Regions from separate parts of the Megasphaera sp. genome, predicted to be linked through region 1. Evidence: riboswitches for the same ligand, from Rfam matches in the RefSeq annotation. Region 1 holds a riboswitch; each other region holds the start of a gene.
What was found. Region 1 has a riboswitch for S-adenosylmethionine ahead of metK (methionine adenosyltransferase). Riboswitches for the same ligand answer to the same signal wherever they lie in the genome.
Positions count from the first base shown of each region.

Region 2: linked by a shared signal. The riboswitch ahead of ACFWUB_RS09565 (branched-chain amino acid transport system II carrier protein) and the one ahead of metK (methionine adenosyltransferase) in region 1 are both predicted to bind S-adenosylmethionine.
Region 3: linked by a shared signal. The riboswitch ahead of ACFWUB_RS07270 (MetQ/NlpA family ABC transporter substrate-binding protein) and the one ahead of metK (methionine adenosyltransferase) in region 1 are both predicted to bind S-adenosylmethionine.
Region 4: linked by a shared signal. The riboswitch ahead of ACFWUB_RS08070 (MetQ/NlpA family ABC transporter substrate-binding protein) and the one ahead of metK (methionine adenosyltransferase) in region 1 are both predicted to bind S-adenosylmethionine.

Region 1 is NZ_CP181255.1:33,743-38,072, reverse strand. It holds gene priA (replication restart helicase PriA) at 1-1,297, opposite strand, end outside; gene metK (methionine adenosyltransferase) at 1,423-2,613, opposite strand; SAM riboswitch class I at 2,673-2,773, opposite strand; gene ACFWUB_RS00195 (hypothetical protein) at 2,910-4,172, shown strand.
Region 2 is NZ_CP181255.1:1,984,005-1,988,334, reverse strand. It holds gene ACFWUB_RS09570 (aldehyde dehydrogenase family protein) at 1-924, opposite strand, end outside; gene ACFWUB_RS09565 (branched-chain amino acid transport system II carrier protein) at 1,067-2,320, opposite strand; SAM riboswitch class I at 2,371-2,469, opposite strand; gene nth (endonuclease III) at 2,548-3,180, opposite strand; gene larE (ATP-dependent sacrificial sulfur transferase LarE) at 3,182-4,015, opposite strand; gene ACFWUB_RS09550 (ADP-ribosylglycohydrolase family protein) at 3,984-4,330, opposite strand, start outside.
Region 3 is NZ_CP181255.1:1,522,980-1,527,309, forward strand. It holds gene ACFWUB_RS07260 (AEC family transporter) at 1-519, opposite strand, end outside; gene ACFWUB_RS07265 (exonuclease domain-containing protein) at 537-1,202, opposite strand; gene ACFWUB_RS07270 (MetQ/NlpA family ABC transporter substrate-binding protein) at 1,338-2,162, opposite strand; SAM riboswitch class I at 2,252-2,350, opposite strand; gene ACFWUB_RS07275 (RNA-guided endonuclease InsQ/TnpB family protein) at 2,598-3,854, shown strand; gene ACFWUB_RS07280 (MFS transporter) at 4,092-4,330, shown strand, end outside.
Region 4 is NZ_CP181255.1:1,680,661-1,684,990, reverse strand. It holds gene ACFWUB_RS08085 (energy-coupling factor transporter transmembrane component T family protein) at 1-233, opposite strand, end outside; gene ACFWUB_RS08080 (energy-coupling factor ABC transporter ATP-binding protein) at 233-1,048, opposite strand; gene ACFWUB_RS08075 (MetQ/NlpA family ABC transporter substrate-binding protein) at 1,410-2,210, opposite strand; SAM riboswitch class I at 2,244-2,337, shown strand; gene ACFWUB_RS08070 (MetQ/NlpA family ABC transporter substrate-binding protein) at 2,444-3,274, shown strand; partial or broken gene metF (methylenetetrahydrofolate reductase [NAD(P)H]) at 3,322-4,175, shown strand.

The DNA of each region.
Region 1 (4,330 bases):
CCAGGACATAATCGCCCTGCAGGGCCTTATAGTAGTCGCCCAGCGCCGGCGTGGCACTGCCAAGAATTACGGGGCAGCCGTAGTACGCAGCCCGCTGGCGGGCCACGGCGACGGCATGATAGCGCGGCGCTTCGTCCTGCTTATACGAACTGTCATGAGCTTCGTCGACGATGAACAGGCCGATGGACTGGGCCGCCGTAAAGACAGCCGACCGGGCACCGATACAGATATGACTCGTCCCGTTCTGCATACGCAGCCAGTTGTTACGCTTCTCACCCTGGGAAAGCTGGCTGTGCATGACGACGACATCGTCGCCGAAGCGGCGCAGGAAACGGCGGACGATTTGCCCGGTCAGGGCGATCTCCGGCACTAAAACGACGACCTGCCGGCCTTCTTTCAGGACCTGGCTGGCCAGCTGCATGTAGACTTCGGTCTTGCCACTGCCGGTGATGCCGTGGAGGACGTAGGTTTTTCCTTGTTCATCGCTTCCGATAACTTTAACTGCCTGTTGTTGTTCCGGTGTCAGCGTAAAGGGAGCATCGCCAGAAAGGGTCGGCAGGATATTCGTCGTCCTGGCCGGCCGCTGGCTCCAGCGGGCCAGGCCTGTCGCACAGAGACGGCGCATGAGGTCGCGGCTGTAGCCCTGGCCCTGCCAATAGGAAACGGCCCCTTCCCCCTTCTCTTTCAAGGCCTGGAGCAGTTCCTGCTGGCGCCGCCGGCCGTGGAGGATGTCTTCGTCATCATCGTGGACGAAGGAAAGCCAGTCTTCCATCTTGTCGGCAATCTGGTTCTTGTAATAAGTCCGGCTGGTCAGGACCTGGCGGGCCAGGGCCGTTTCGACGAGGTCCCTGCCGAAGCGGCGGACAAGGCTGCCCTTTTCACGGCTCCCCTTGTCGGCGACATAGGCCTGGAGCTGCCGCCCTTCAGGACTCACAGGCGCAGCCGGGCCGACGGACAAGATTTCCTGGCGGACCAGGCCCTTCTTGTCGATCATGAACAGGCGCAGGGCTTCGGAAAGGTTGCAGACATAGTAGTCGCGGATCCAGATGGCCGTGCGGATCATTTCTTCCTGGAAGCCGGTCTGCGTCGAAAGCAGGCCTTCGACGGGCTTCAGTGTGAAATCGGCCGGTTCGTCCAGCTGTTCATGGAGGGCGACGACGATGCCCTCTTCCCGGCGATGACCAAAGGGCACGAGGACGCGGCTGCCGACGCGGACGGCCAGACCATCGGGAACGGTATAGGAAAAAGTCTGCTGCAGCCGTTTCGCCGTCGTATTGATGATGATTTCAGCAATCAAAAGGACACCTCCTTTGTATGGGGCTGTCGCACTAAAAAACTACAAACTGCAAACTCAATACCCAAAAAGAGGCTGTCTTAATGGGACAGCCTCTTTTCTGGATGTTCAGTTTATCGAACCGCCTCTTATAAGCCGGCTTCTTTGCGGAGCGTTTCGGCTTTGTCTGTCTTTTCCCAAGGCAGGTCGAGGTCGTTGCGGCCGAAGTGGCCATAGGCAGCGGTCTGTTTGTAAATCGGGCGCTGCAAGTCGAGCATGGCGATGATGCCAGCCGGACGAAGGTCGAAGTTCTTTTCGATGAGTTCGACGATCTTTTCGTTCGGGACTTTGCCCGTACCGAAGGTTTCGACGTGGATGGAAACCGGGCGGGCTACGCCGATGGCATAAGCCAGCTGGATTTCGCATTTATCGGCCAGGCCGGCAGCGACGACGTTCTTGGCGACGTAACGGGCTGCATAAGCGGCCGAGCGGTCGACTTTTGTGGGGTCCTTGCCGGAGAAGGCACCGCCGCCATGACGAGCCATGCCGCCATAGGTATCGACGATGATCTTACGGCCTGTGAGGCCCGAATCGCCCTGAGGACCGCCGATGACGAAACGGCCAGTCGGGTTGATGAAGAGTTTCGTCTTGTCGTCGAACAAGCCTTCCGGCAGTTCCGGTTTGATGACGAATTCGAGGAGGTCGCTTTCGATCTGTTCGCGGCCGACTTCGGGGCTGTGCTGTGCCGAAATGACGATCGTATCGATGCGGACCGGTTTGCCGTCTTCATATTCGACAGTGACCTGGGTCTTGCCATCGGGACGGAGATAGGGCAGTGTGCCGTCTTTGCGGACTTTGGCCAGGCGGCGTGCCAGGCGGTGTGCCAGGGAAATCGGCAGCGGCATGTAGTCGTCCGTTTCATTGGTAGCATAGCCGAACATCATGCCCTGGTCGCCAGCGCCGATAGTATCGAACTTATCCGTATTGCCTTCTTTCTTTTCCAAGGCATCGTCGACGCCCATAGCGATGTCCGGGGACTGTTCGTCCAGGGAAACGAGGACGCCGCAAGTGTCGCAGTCAAAACCATATTTAGCGCGGGTATAGCCGATGTCACGAATCGTTTCGCGGACGATGTGCGGGATATCGACGTAGCACGTCGTAGAAATTTCACCGACGACATGTACCATACCAGTCGTTACCAGGGTTTCGCAGGCAACGCGAGCGTTTTTATCTTTTGCGAGAATGGCATCCAAAATGCTGTCCGAAATCTGGTCAGCCATTTTATCGGGATGGCCTTCGGTGACGGATTCGGATGTAAAGAATTCACGATTTTTTGCCATGAGTGATCCTCCTTAAAAAAAATTCCCCTCATCCATGACTTCATGAGAGGGGCTTCTAATCCCCATCTGCCAGTATATCACTGCTGGAATTAGCACCTTTCATAGCTGAAGGTTGCTGCGACATCACAGGGCCAGTCCCTCCGTCGTCTCTTGATGGTTCTTTATTTGGTTTGCTCATCCATTATAATTCAAGTCCGCCTATTTTGCAAGTGTTTTTTATGCCTAAAAAACATTGTCTACTAGACGTTGCCCTATAGGCAGGGTTATAATGGAGAAGATAGAAAGGATGATTAGATATGACCAAATTGCGGCCTAGAGATATATTCTTCAACGACCCTTATTTTGATTATGCAACCTGCAGCAAGCCCGGCGACCTGCGGCTGGCCAAGCGGGTAGAAGTATTCGGCAAATGGTACAAGACCCCGAGCCTGGTGACGACCCTTCTTTCCCAGGAACGGCTGACCTTCAGCCGCCACACCGGCACAGACCAGGAAGACGCCTTGGTACTGCGCATCTACGAACGGACGGCCGACCGGCTGCTCATCAATACGTATTATACGTCCAAACAGAACCCGGAAGAAATCTACGCCGGCACGATCCACCTCGAACGCTACGATATGGCGCAGACTATGGAATCTTTTTCCTATATGGGCATCATCGACCTGCTCATGCTCCAGACGGACAGTCAGATTCTCGGCTTGACCGACGTCTTTGAAGACGTGCAGATGGCCAAGCACGCGGCAGCCCATGCCCTGGGCATCTATCTCATGGTCATCTGCGACCAGCCCTGGTCCGACGAAGCCGTCACTGGCGGCCAGGAAACGCCGGCCATGATGATGGGCAAAGAAAAAGAAGAACTTCAGCAGCTGCGGGAAGAAAAAGCCCAGATGGACGCCGACCGGGAAGAACTCCTGCGCCTGCGCCTGGAAGCCAAGAACCGCACGGCCGTCCTTTCTGAACTGGAACGGCTGCGCCAGGAACTCGATGCGGAAAGGACGGGCCGCGAACAGGACCGCAAACAGTATGAAGACCGTATCCGCAAGCAGGAACAGTATATCGAAAAGATAAAGGAAACGGCATCCAGCCAGATTGCCGAACTCCTGGCCCTGCGCAAGGAACTCAACAAGCGCCAGGTGCGGCCGGATATGACCAAAGGCCAGGCGCCGCGGAAAGTGACGCCCCAGGAAGCGTCGCGTTCCGTCCGGGACCCGGAAGACCGCGGCCTGGACCTGCCCTCCTTCATGACCCAGCGCGATTATACGCGCCAGCTGGACCGCTTCCTCACGGGCCGTCAGATAGCCCTGGCCGGCGGCGATCCCGACTGGCAGCGCCGCATCCAGCGCCGTTTCGGTGCCGTCCTCCTCATCAGCGGCCAGCCGGGCGATGACCGGATGCTGAAAGAAGCGTCCCTCTTAGTCGTCAACCTGGAAGACGGCAAGACGCCCCTCGTCCGCTGGGCCATTACGGAAGCCAAAGAAAATAACTGCCCCATCCTCTCCGTCGGCCCGACCAACCTCAACGGCTTCGCCAAAGCCATCGTAGGGCGGGTTAGTGGTTAGTGGCTCGTGGTTCGTGATTAAAAAAACATACTATTAAGCCCGAATGGGCTATGATCGAATATCACAGCGGGACGCCTTCCAGGCGTCCCCTACGCACAAGGCCACGGGCCGTGTATTTTTTTGTGATCGGCCCATAGTTTGTAAAGATACTTTTAAAG
Region 2 (4,330 bases), 380 kb from region 1:
GCCAATAGTATATTCCGGCAGTATCTTCAGCATGAGCTGTTCAATCTGTTCCTTGTCATCCCGCGGGATGATCAGGCGCGACAGGGCCGTACAGGTCTGGCCACTGTTGAGGAAAATGGAATTGAAGCACATGCGGATAGCCTTTTCGTAGTCCGCCCCCTTCAAGAGGACGAAAGGCGACTTGCCGCCCAGTTCCATACTGATGCGCTTCATCGAAGCTAAGGCGCGCTGAGATACCTTGATGCCGGCTGCCGTCGACCCCGTAAAGGATACCATGGCGATATTCGGGTCGTCGCAGATGGCATTGCCGACCTGGCTGCCCCGGCCGGCGACGAGATTGAAGACGCCTTTGGGGAAACCGGCCTGGTCAAAGGCTTCGGCCAGGTAGTACGCCGTCACCGGCGTGTGCTGACTCGGCTTGAGGACGACTGTCGCCCCGACGAGCAAGGCCGGTACGACTTTCTGGATAATCTGCCCTAAAGGATAATTCCACGGCGTGATACAGCCGATGACACCCAAAGGCCGGCGGTAGACGACGGATTGGGACAGATGTTCGACCAGTGGCAATTCCGGTGCCAAGTCGATATACGACTGGGTCCGCACGAACTGGTAGCCAATATGGTTGGTCCTGGCAAAGGCTACAGGCGCCCCTAATTCCTTGACGACGGCGTCGACGAACTGCGGTTCCAATCTGATCATCTGGACCAGCAGGTTCTTCATGAAGGTGATGCGGTCTTCCAGCGGCATAGCCGACCAGGCCGGGAAAGCTTTGGCAGCCGCCTGGGCAGCGGCAGCGACATCATCGGCACCAGCCGCGGCGACAGTGGCGAAGATTTCTTTCGTCGCCGGATTTTCTACGTCAATATATTGGCCAGACAAGGGCGCAACCCACTGGCCATCGATATATAGTTTTTTCAAATCCATGAAATTACCCCCTTTTACTCGAGATTATTCTTTAATTATAGAGATAAGTCATTGATTATGCAAGTCGGGGAAAAAAATAGACTGCCTAAAAGGCAGTCTATTTTTAGTGGCGCCCCCTACAGACTCCATACCACAAACTATCTTATTTCGCTTCGGCTTCTACGGGTTCTGAGGCGGATACGAAATGGCCGATGATGGAGCCGCCGATGAGGCCGATGATAAAGGGGACGATCCAGCCGAAACCGTATGTGGACAGGGGCGTAGCGGCGACGATGGCTTTAGCAAAGCCCAGGCTGCTCAGACCCGGCAGGGATTCCAAAAGGGCGAAGAGCGTGACCAGGTAGACAGAGCCTTTGTAAGCACCGTTGTTGGGCATGAAGCGGCCGATGATGCCCAGGACCAGGAGGGCCAGGCACGGCGGATAGCAGACGCCGAAAATCCAGCCGATGTAGGTGACGATACCGTCGACGCCGAGGAGGGCCGTCAGGGCCGACAAGATGCAGCAGGCGACGGCGACTTGCTTATAGCTGATGCGGTTGCCCGTAGCCGTGCTGGTGAATTCGGCAACGGCGGCAATCTGACCGATGGCTGTCGTCAGGCAGGCCAGGACGACGGCGATGCCCATGGGAACCATGACCCACGTGCCGACGCGCTGGATGATGGCGACCAGGAGTTCCGCACGGCCGATGTTCTGCGCATAGTCACCGCTGACGCAGGCGCCCATGTAGAGCAGGCTGCCGTAAATGATGAGCAGCAGGACGAAGGAAACGATGCCACAGTAGATGAGCACTTTATTGCGCTGGCCGACGGTCTTATAGCCCTTGCCGTAAATGGAGCTGATGAAGACAGCTGCCATGATGAAGCTGACCAGGACGTCGCCCGTGTTATAGCCGCCGAGGAAGGCATTGACGAAGGGATGGTCCACAGCCGGAGCGACGGGTGTCCCCAGGGGATTGAAGATGCCGACGAAGGCGACGATGACCAGGATCAGGGCCAGGAGCGGCGTCAGGTATTTGCCCATGCGGTCCATGACGTTGTTCTGGTCGGCAACAAAGAAGAAGCTGATGACGAAATAGGCGATGACCAGCGGGATGAACGGTGCTGCCGGCAGGTTGCCCTGGATGCCGAGCTGGATGGCCGTCGCACACGTACGGGGAATGGAAACGAAGGTACAGACCAGCATGAGGGCTGCCAGGAGGACGTTATACGTATTCTTCCCTACCCGTTCAGTAATGGAGTGGACGTCGCCGTTGAGGCCGATGACGATGAGCGTGAAGATAGGAAGAAAAATACCCGAAAGGGTCAGGCCAGCCAGGCCGGACAGGAAATCGCTGCCGCTGTTCAAACCGAGCTGGGGCGGGAAAATCAAGATTGAATGATGTGAAAATAAGTACATAATACGCCAAAAGAAAAGAGGCGCTGCCTCCAAGCTGCGCCTCAGTCATAATGATATCTTTCAGGAATAGCCTGTAGGAATTGGCACCTTACCTTAGGCAGGTTGCCGCAACGTCATCGGGCCCGTCCCTCAGCTGCTCTCGATATAACTTATGAAATTTGTCTGTATTGGTGTTATTTTATAAAATTTTTAACGACTTGTCAATGTATTTATTTTGATTTAACGTTTTACTTCTGACAACTGGGACAAAGGTCAGCCAAAAAGCAGTTGTCGCATAAAGGCTTGCGGGCTTTGCAGACCCGGCGGCCATGCCAGATGAGCCAATGATGGGCCCGGCTCCACCATTCCTTGGGAATGGCCTTCTGCAGGCCCTTTTCGACTTCCAGCGGCGTCGTCCCTTGGGCCAGCTGCAGACGGTTGGACACGCGGAAGACGTGGGTATCGACAGCAATGGCCGGCGTATTGAACAAGATACTGACCAGGACATTGGCCGTCTTGCGGCCGACGCCGGGCAGTTTCACCAGCTCATCGAAAGTCTGCGGCACTTGGCCATGATATTTTTCACAAAGGATGGCACAGTTGGCCAGGATATTCTTGGCCTTGCTGCGATAGAGGCCGCAGGTCCGTATCTTTTCTTCCAGTCCCGCTGTCCCCAGGGTCAGCATCTTTTCCGGCGTGTTATATTCCGGGAACATGCCGGCCGTCACGATATTGACCCGTTCATCCGTACATTGGGCCGACAAGATGACGGCAATCATCAATTCAAAAGGAGAATTATAGTGCAGAGCCGGTTTCATGATACCGTACTGGTCCTGGAACCGCTGCAGCATTTCATCTTTTACTTTCTTGGAAATAGCCATATCACTTTACTTCCTCATCAGTATGGATTACGTCGTTCAGGCTGCCCATTTCATAGCCGCCCAAATCGAGGGTGACGTACGTAAAGCCCGTATCCTTGATGGCCCGGACGATTTCCTCCCGATGAGCCAGGACCGACGGGATTTCATCGACGGCGACTTCGATGCGGGCTACATCGCCGTGATAGCGGACGCGCAGGGACCCCTGGACGTAAGGCGCTACGGCGGCTTCGGCCGCATCGATCTGAGCCAGGCGGTGCGGCGTCAGTTCCACGCCATACGGGACGCGGCTGGCCAGGCAGGCAGCGCTCTGCTTATTCCAGGTCTGGAGGCCGAATTCCTTCGACAAAGCCCGGATATTCGCCTTGGCCAGGCCTGCTTCGATCATCGGGCTGCGGACGGCGTCGGATAATTCCTGCAGGGCTTTCATACCCGGCCGGTAATCACCGAGGTCATCGACATTCCCCCCGTCGACGACCCACTGATAGCCTTCGGCCTTGGCCAGGGCCACGAGCGACGTAAAGCGTATTTTCTTGCAGATATAGCAGCGATCTGGCGGATTCTGGACGAAGTCCGGGTCCTCGAATTCCGTCGAATGGGCCAGGCGGTGTTCGACGCCGATGACCTTGGCCATGGCCTTGGCATCAGCCGCTTCACTGCCCGGCAGGGTCGCCGAAACGGCCGTCACGGCCAGGACCCGGTCCCCCAGAGCCTGGTGAGCCGCATAGGTCAGGAAGGTGCTGTCGACGCCGCCGGAAAAGCCGACGACGACACTGCCCATGTCCTTTAAGATCTGCTGGAGTTTTTCATATTTCTTGCTTGTCTCTGTTGAAATCAAAAGAGTTCCCCCTCGAACCAATATAGTTTTCATAGAACTGTCGAATGACGCCCTTCATTTCTTCGTCACCGACATATGGCAGGGCCTGCTGCCACAAGGCATCGGGCACGCCATAATAGGCTTCGGCAATGCTGCCGGCAATGGCTGCCTGCGTATCCGTATCGCCGTTGAGCCAAATCGCCTTGCGGATCGTATCTTCATAGTCCGTCCCTTCCAGGAAACATTCGATGGCTTCTGGCACACTATCGTCCGTCGTGCAGGTAAAGCCATAAGACGGCCGTATCTGGGCCAGTGTCCGGGACAGATCATAGAAAT
Region 3 (4,330 bases), 840 kb from region 1:
GAAGATCGATTTCCAGTTATCCTTGAAAAAGACGAAGAAATTGCGGTCCTTGCCGCCGTGCTGGTAGTAGTAGCCCATGGGGAAGAGGACGAAGAACATGAGCAGGTTCTGGAAGACGCCGATGATCTGGACGTAGGCATAGGACATTTCCCCGTAGAGAATGTAGCTGCACAGGCCGCCGAGCATCCCCGTGTTGGCCGGGATGGCGGCGATGAGGTAACTGCCTCGGTCGACGAAGGACGAGAATTTGCGCTGCCGTCCCAGCAAGAGGACGACGGCCAGCGGCAGGAGGCCGTTGAAAAAAGCGAAGAAAGGCAGGCTGAGCAAGTCCGTCCGCATGGGCAGGACCCAGAAGCTGAGCAGGGTCAGGGACGTCATGATGACGATGATGTTGAAGCGGATGAGCCAGTTCGACTGGTCCGGCGTCAGCCAGCTCCGCCTTTTGGCGACATATCCGGCAATCATGGGCAGGATGATGTCTGTGAAAATATAAACCATCCGGAGTGTCGTATCTTCCATGGCCGGATTCCCTCCCTTTACTTGCGGGCAGCGCGGAAGGCGTCGGCCAGGGAGAACGTCAGCGGTTCTGCCGGCTTGGTGGCGTCGATGATAGGCTGCATGATATCGCGGAATTCTTCTTTTTTCTTCGATAAGACGTAGAGTTTGGACGTGTTGCGGGCATCCCAGAGGGCGTCGTGCATCTGGCCGTCGAAGGTTTCTCCCAGGGTGCTGACAGCCTTGTCCAGGGAAATGACATTATCCAGGCCCAGGAGGTTGCAGTAAATCTGCTGGAAGTTCTGCCAGTGGTCGAGCATCCAGCGGACGCGGTCGTCGTGCTCGTCGATTTCTTTGAGGCGGAGTTCGCAGTCCAGCTGGCGCCAGTCATTTTCACTCCAGGCGAACATTTCGTAGGCATTGGGGCAGCCTTCGTTGCACCAGGTCAGGAAATGGTCGAAGGCCTGGCGGAAATGGGGTTTCCCGGCCAGCATTTCCATGGTGATACCTGTCAATTCCTGACAGGTCTGATTCATGGCTGTCGTATATTCGGGCAGCACATATTCCTTATACGACGAGATTTCATTCCCCTCTTCGTCTATTTTAACAGCACCGATTTCGATGATTTCCCCTTTGCAGATGCGGCGCGCTTCCTTCTGGTCCCGGCCGATAGGGTTCATCTCGAAATCGACAAATACGGCTTTCATGAGAGTGTCTCCTTTCTGAATCTGATGACAACCATTATTATACCATAAGTAAAGGGCTTGTCGCACGTGCGACAAGCCCTTTTAAGAGGATTCAGGCGGGCCGCCCTTTGGGCGGCCCCTACGAACCACTAGCCACTAAAACGCCGGCAGGATAGTTCCCTGGAAGTGTTCTTCAATGAATTTCTTGATCGGTTCAGACTGATAGATTGCCAAGACTTTCTTGTATGTTTCGTTGTTTTCGTCGCCCTGACGGACTGCCATGACGTTGGCATACGGCGAATCCTTCGATTCGACGAGGATCGAATCTTTCTGCGGGTTCAGGCCGGCCGGGATAGCGTAGTTGGTGTTGACGCAGGCCAGGTCCGTATCGTCGAGGGAGCGGGGAATCTGAGCGGCGTCGAGTTCGACGAACTGGAGGTTCTTGGGATTTTCGGTGATATCTGTTACCGAAGCGTCGACGGAGTTGCCGTTTTTCAATTTAATCAGGCCGGCCTGCTGGAGCAGGAGCAGGGCGCGGGCACCGTTGGTCGGGTCGTTCGGGATGGTGACTTTGGCGCCGTCCGTGACGTCTTTAATGTCTTTGAATTTATGGGAGTAAACGGCCATGGGCAGGATAATGGTCTTGCCGATGGAGGTAATCTTCAGGCCTTGTTTCTTGACGACGTTGTCCATGTACGGCTGATGCTGCATGGAGTTCATATCCAGGTCGCCTTCGGCCAGGGCCTTGTTCGGCTGGACGTAGTCGTTGAATTCGACGACTTTGATAGTAATGCCCTGTTTAGCTGCTTCTTTAGCGACTTCTTCCATGACTTCGGCATGAGGACCGGCAGTGACGCCCATCTTGATTTCTTTTTTGTCACCGGAAGCACCGGAATTGGAAGACGAACCGCAGCCGGCGGCAAAGAGGCACGTCGTCGTGATGAGAACGGCGGCGAAGAGTTTTTTTACTGTTGCGTTCATGTAATCATTTCCTTTCTGGATAACGGATAATAAGGGCTTGCCGGTCAAAAAGAAAAGCCGTCATACAGATGACGGCTCAATTTGCGATTCGTTCATCTGCCGGTATACACCGCTGGACTTGGCACCTATCCCGATAGGGGGTTGCCGCAGCGTCATCGGGCCATTCCCTCGACTGCTCTTGATGAAAGACAATGTATGGTTGTTGGTGTACATATTATCACCTGGAAGAGAATCTGTCAAGAAATATTGTGCTTCTTGAGGAAAATTTCTTTTTATCATAGTTTCGCCAGAAGACTCCTTCCTCTTAGGTAGGGGATGAATGGCGATGGATTTCGCAGGTTCGATGCCTGCGAAATCCACCCTATGTCATTTCTGTCTTAGCCTTTTCACTTCGTCTACGGTATAATGGTAGGTAACAGAGGAGGTGAATCCTAGATGTACTTGACGCAATCGAATGTCATCCGCGGCTTGGCGAAACAAGACTATACGATGCTCCGGGAAATGTGCCAATACAGCAATAACCTGTACAATGTAGCGGTCTATATGATTCGGCAGCATTACTTCGATACCCAGCAATTCTTGCGGTATGAAGAAAATTACCCTATCTGCAAGGAAAATGAAAACTATGGCTTGTTGCAGGCCGGTGTTGCCCAGCAGATATTGAAAATGGCCGACCGCAGTTTTCGTTCTTTTTTTGGGCTTTTGCAGAAAGTCAAGTCCGGTGACTATGGTTCAAAGGCTGTTCGCCTGCCATACTATCGTGAAAAAAGGGGCCTCTTCAGTCTCATCTTGTCGACGAACGCCATCAACATTAAGAATAGCTTCCTGACGGTACCAATGAGCCGTGAATATATGAAACGCCATCACGGCCATCGGATTCGGATTCCTGTTCCCGACAGACTGAAGGATAAGACGATTCAGGAAGTCCGCATCTGTCCCATGCATGGCGGACGGTATTTCAAGATTCAGTATTGCTACTTACAGGAACCAGAACCGGTGAAAACCTCGCCAGACCGTGTCCTGGCTGTTGACTTGGGCCTGGACAATCTGGCCGCCTGCGTTACCAATACGGGGACGTCGTTCCTCATGGACGGTCGTAAACTCAAATCTATCAACCAGTATTGGAACAAACGCAAAGCCAGACTCCAAAGCATTGCTGCCAAGCAGGGCCAGAAGACGACGAACCAGCTCTGTCAGTTAGCGAAGAAACGCAATTTCCGGATGCAGGACATCCTTCGCAAGACAGCCCGTTACATTGTTAATTTCTGCATTGACCATCAGATAGGGACCCTTGTTTGCGGTTATAATCGAGATTTCAAACGAGGACTGAAGCTGGGCAAAGTGACGAATCAGCATTTCACTCAAATCAGCCTGAGCTATCTGCGTAGTACCTTGAAACAGCTGTGTGAACGCTATGGGATAACCTATCTGGAACAGGAAGAGTCCTATACCTCTCAAGCCAGCTGCCTGGATTTGGATGATATTCCCGTATACCAGCCGGATACACCCTATACAGGAACGTTCAGCGGGAAACGAGTCCAGCGCGGCCTGTACCGCTTTGCCGATGGAAGGACGGCCAATGCCGATATCAACGGCGCCGCCAACATACTTCGTAAAAGTAAGCAGAACTTCGATTTCGAAGGACTGTGTAAGGGGCTTTTGGACAGCCCTTTGAGAATAAGGCTATCCTGATTTCAGGAGGAAACTTAAACAGCAACCTTCTCAAGAATCTCCCGCTTCTATAAGCGGGAGAGGTTCAAAATAATACCGCTCATCGGAGGCTTATGCTCGTATAGTATAAAGCCGGATAAGATGTCACTTCAGTCCTGCAGCGGAGGAAGGGCGCGTACGTAAACGCGTCTTTCGATAAAGATGCAGGACAGGGTGGTTTCTTGTCTGGCTTTTTTTAGTGTGAGGTGACAGAAATTGATGAATAAACGAGATATCCTTTGGCAGATTTATAGTGCCAAAGCCTTTTACTTCCTCGGCGGTTTCGGTTTTACGTCGTGGGCATCGCTCATTCCCTTCCTGAGGCAGCAGCTGCAGATTCAGGACGACCACCTGGGGTTCCTCTTATTGGCCGTCGGCTTAGGCGCCCTGATCATGATGATGCTGGCCGGTTCCATTGCCGGGCGCCTGGGCTGTCGCCGTTCTTTGACCATCGCCGG
Region 4 (4,330 bases), 680 kb from region 1:
TAAGCCGATTCCAGGGACCCGCCGCCCAGGAGCTGGACGACAGCCAGGAAGACGGCGAAGACGGCCAGGCTGAAGACGGCCTTGAGGTTGCGCGACAGGCTGCCGCATAATCCCAAGAGGATGAGTTCGATGACGACTAAGATGACCAGGGGCAGCGTCGTATGCATGACCAGGGCCCAAAAGGAAAAGGCGAAGGTGCCGATCAATTTCGTAACAGGGACCAAATTCTTCATCATTTTTTCATACCTCCAATCCGTTCCAGCATGGCTGTCGTAAATTCTTTCATCGATTTACAATAAGGAAAATCAGGAACCGCCATGGATAAAGTGACGGCATCGGGCCGGCTCAGACCCAGGTCATATAGATCATCGCGCTGGGTGAACAGTTCCTGCGGCGTCCCGTCGAAGGCCTTGGTATGATTGCCGATGACCAGGACGCGCTGACAGTATTCGGCGAAAATATCCATGTCATGACTGATGATGAGGATGGTCATGCCCTTTTTATTGAGGTCCGTCAGCAAGGCCATGAGCTGGTCCTTGTCTTCACTGTCCTGGCCGCTCGTCGGTTCATCGAGAACGATATATTTCGTATGCATGGCGATGGCTGATGCAATGGCGACGCGCTGTTTTTCGCCGCGGTTCAAGTTGGGCGGATAGGCTTCAGCCAGTTCCGTCAGTTCCGTTGCAGCCAGGGCTTCGTCGACGGCCTGGCGGATCTCGTCGCGGCTCATGCCCAGCTGCTGCGGCCCGTAGGCTACTTCTTCACGGACCGTCGGCCGGAACATCTGCCGTTCCGGCCGCTGGAAGACGTAGCCCATGAAATGGCTGCGCACAGAAGCATCGTCATCGTTGATGACCTTGCCGTCATACAGGATTTCCCCGGATACGGGCTTTTCCAGCCCCATGAGCAGGCGCGTCACCGTCGTCTTGCCGCAGCCGTTGCGGCCGCCGAGACCGATGAATTCGCCCTCACCGATCTGTACATTTACATGTTCCAATACGGGCACGCCATTGCCGTAGTTGAAACTGACATCTTTCATTTCCAGCATCTTTCTCTCCCCTTCTATTTGAAGACACAAAAAAACCTTCCGTCCCTATACAGGGACGAAAGGTTTGATTTCTTCCGCGGTGCCACCCAGATTGACTCAGTGAGTCCAGCTCTACATGTACGGCATAAGCGATACACGTTTCTTTGATAGCGGTGGAAATACACCGTCGCACCCTACTGGTCACCGTTCAGGCCGCATCTCCCGAATCCATTCTATCCGCCGGTCCGTGCCGAACTCCCACTGCCATCGGCTCGCTGGAACTGCCACAATCGGATATACTCGTTTCGTTCATCGACAAATCCATTTAGATTTTGCTTTATTATATACTTGTAACGCGCCTATTGTCAAGCCTTAGGCCCGCCTATTCAGCCGGTTCGATGGTGCCGTTGTATTTATCGGCAATGAACTTCTTGACAGCATCGGAATGGAAGATTTCAGCAATCTTCTTGTACGTCGGGTTGTCCTTGTCCTGAGCCCGGACAGCCAGGACCATGACGGCCAGCGGTTCGTCTTTCGGTTCCAGGAAGATGCCCTGTTCTTTGACGTTGAGGCCGGCGCTCATGACGTAATTCATAGTGATGACAGCGGCATCGACATCACCGAGGCTGCGCGGCAACTGGGCCGCTTCGATTTCCTTGAACTGGAAATGCTTGGGATTATCGACAACATCAGCCGGTGTAGCTTTGAAACCGACACCGTCCTTGAGTTTCAAGAGGCCAGACCGCTGAAGGAGTGCCAAGCCGCGGCCACCGTTGGTCGGGTCATTGGGGATAGCAATGACGGCACCGTCGGGCAAAGCGTCGACACTCTTATATTTATCACTGTAAATCCCCATGCGCATGAGGATCGTATTGCCGATAGGCACTAAATCAGTGCCATTCTGCTTATTGAAATTATCCAGGAATGGCTTGTGCTGATAGCTGACCAAGTCAATATCTCCATCAGCCAGGGCCTTGTCCGGCGTAATGTAGTCGGAAAATTCGACAACCTTGATGTGAATCCCCTGTTTTTCCGCTTCCTTAGCCACGGCTTCGACGACTTCAGCATGAGGACCCGCTGTGGCTCCGATCTTGATTTCCTTGTCGCTGCTGCCGGCACTCTGGCCATTAAGTATAGTTTTGTCAATGCCCTTAAGATAGACCTTGACAAATAGCCTATCCATGATAAACTAAGAATCAAGACAACTTTAGAACGACATTTATCCAGAGTGGTGGAGGGACTGGCCCTATGAAACCCGGCAACCGACGATGACGGTGCTAATTCCTGCGGATTATTCCGAGAGATAAAGAATCAGCCATCAAACCTCTTTCTCTTTCGGAAAGAGGTCTTTTTTATGGATAAAATGACGGAACAGGATAGTCTATATTATTCTATATTTTGTTAGGAGGAATCTTCATGAAAAATCTCAAGAAACTCTCGCTTCTCGCCGCTTCGGCCCTGCTGGCCGTCGCTTTCCTGGCTGCCGGCTGCGGCAGTGATTCCGCTTCCAGCGGCTCGTCTTCCAAGAACACGACGGTCACCGTCGGCGCTACGCCCGTACCGCACGGCGAAATCCTCAACGAAATCAAGCCGCTCCTGGCCAAAGAAGGCGTCGACTTGAAAGTCGTCGAATTCACGGATTACGTCAAACCGAACTTGGCCCTCAACGACAAGGAACTGGATGCCAACTTCTTCCAACATTCGCCGTACCTCGACAAATTCAACAACGAACACGGCACGAAACTGAAAGCCATCGCCAAGATCCACGTCGAACCGATGGGCATTTATTCCCACAAAATCAAGGATTTGAAAGACCTGCCGGATGGTGCTAAAGTCGCCATTCCTAATGACCCGACCAACGGCGGTCGCGCCCTCCTCATCCTGCAGAGTGCCGGTCTCATCGGCTTGAAAGACGGCGGTAACATCACATCGACCGTACAGGATGTCGAAAAGAACGACAAGCATCTCCAGTTCGTCGAACTCGAAGCCGCTCAGATTCCCCGTTCCATCGATGACGTAGACATCGCTTTGATCAACACCAACTTCGCTATGGAAGCCGGCCTCAATCCGCTGAAAGACGCTCTCTTCCTGGAACCGAAGGATTCGCCGTACGCCAACGTCCTCGTCATCCGTGAAGGCGATGAAAATCGTCCGGAAATCCAGAAACTCGTCAAAGCCCTCCAGTCTCCGGAAGTCAAGAAATTCATTGAAGACAAATACCAGGGCGCAATCCTGCCGAGCTTCTAATAAAAGTTGGATGTTTGACGTTTGATATTGAGGGGGAATTCATATACATGCATACGAATGAGCTTTTTGCCAAAAAAACGGTCTTTTCTTTTGAAGTCTTTCCACCGAAACGGGACATTCCCGTCGAAACGGTCTATCCGACCCTGGACGAGCTGAGCCAGCTCCATCCTGACTTCATCAGCGTCACCTGCGGCGCCGGCGGCACGGGCGGCAACCGTACCGTCGAAGTCGCTACGTACATCAAGCAGTTAGGCTGCGAAACGGCGGCCCATATGCCCTGCATCTACCTCACGGAAGAAGCAGCCCTGCAGAACTTGAAAGAATTGAAAGAAGCGGGCATCGAAAACATCCTGGCCCTGCGCGGCGACGAAGTACCGGGCCGCGAACGGGCTCACGTCTTTGAACATGCCAGCGACCTCGTAGCCTTCATCAAAGAAAAGGAACCGGACTTCAACGTCATCGGCGCCTGCTATCCCGAAGGCCATACCGAAGCCAAGACCCTGGCTGCCGACATCCGCAACTTGAAGACCAAAGTCGACGCCGGTGCCAGCGAGCTCATTTCTCAGCTATTCTTCGACAACGCCCTTTTCTACCGCTTCCTCGAACGCTGTGAAATCGCCGGCATCAACGTCCCCATCGAAGCCGGCATCATGCCCGTCACCAATAAAGCTCAATCGAACGCATGGTCACCATGTGCGGCGCTACACTCCCCATCAAATTCCAGCGGGCCATTGCAAAATACGGTGACACTCCCGAATCCATGCGCGACATCGGCATCGCCTACGCCATCGACCAGATCGCCGACCTCCTGGCCAACGGCGTAGACGGCATCCACGTCTACACCATGAATAACCCGTACATCGCCAAAAAAATCGCCGAAGCCGTAAAGACATTGTTATAGAAATCTTTGTACATCACCTCTATAGTAGGGGCTTGCACGTGGCAAGCCCGTCCCAGAACATTAGCGAGTCTCAAGTTCAGGGAATGCATTGCCAAATCTCTAGCGGGTCGCCCACGTGGCGACCCCTACAGTGAAAAAAAGAGAGGCTGTCTTAA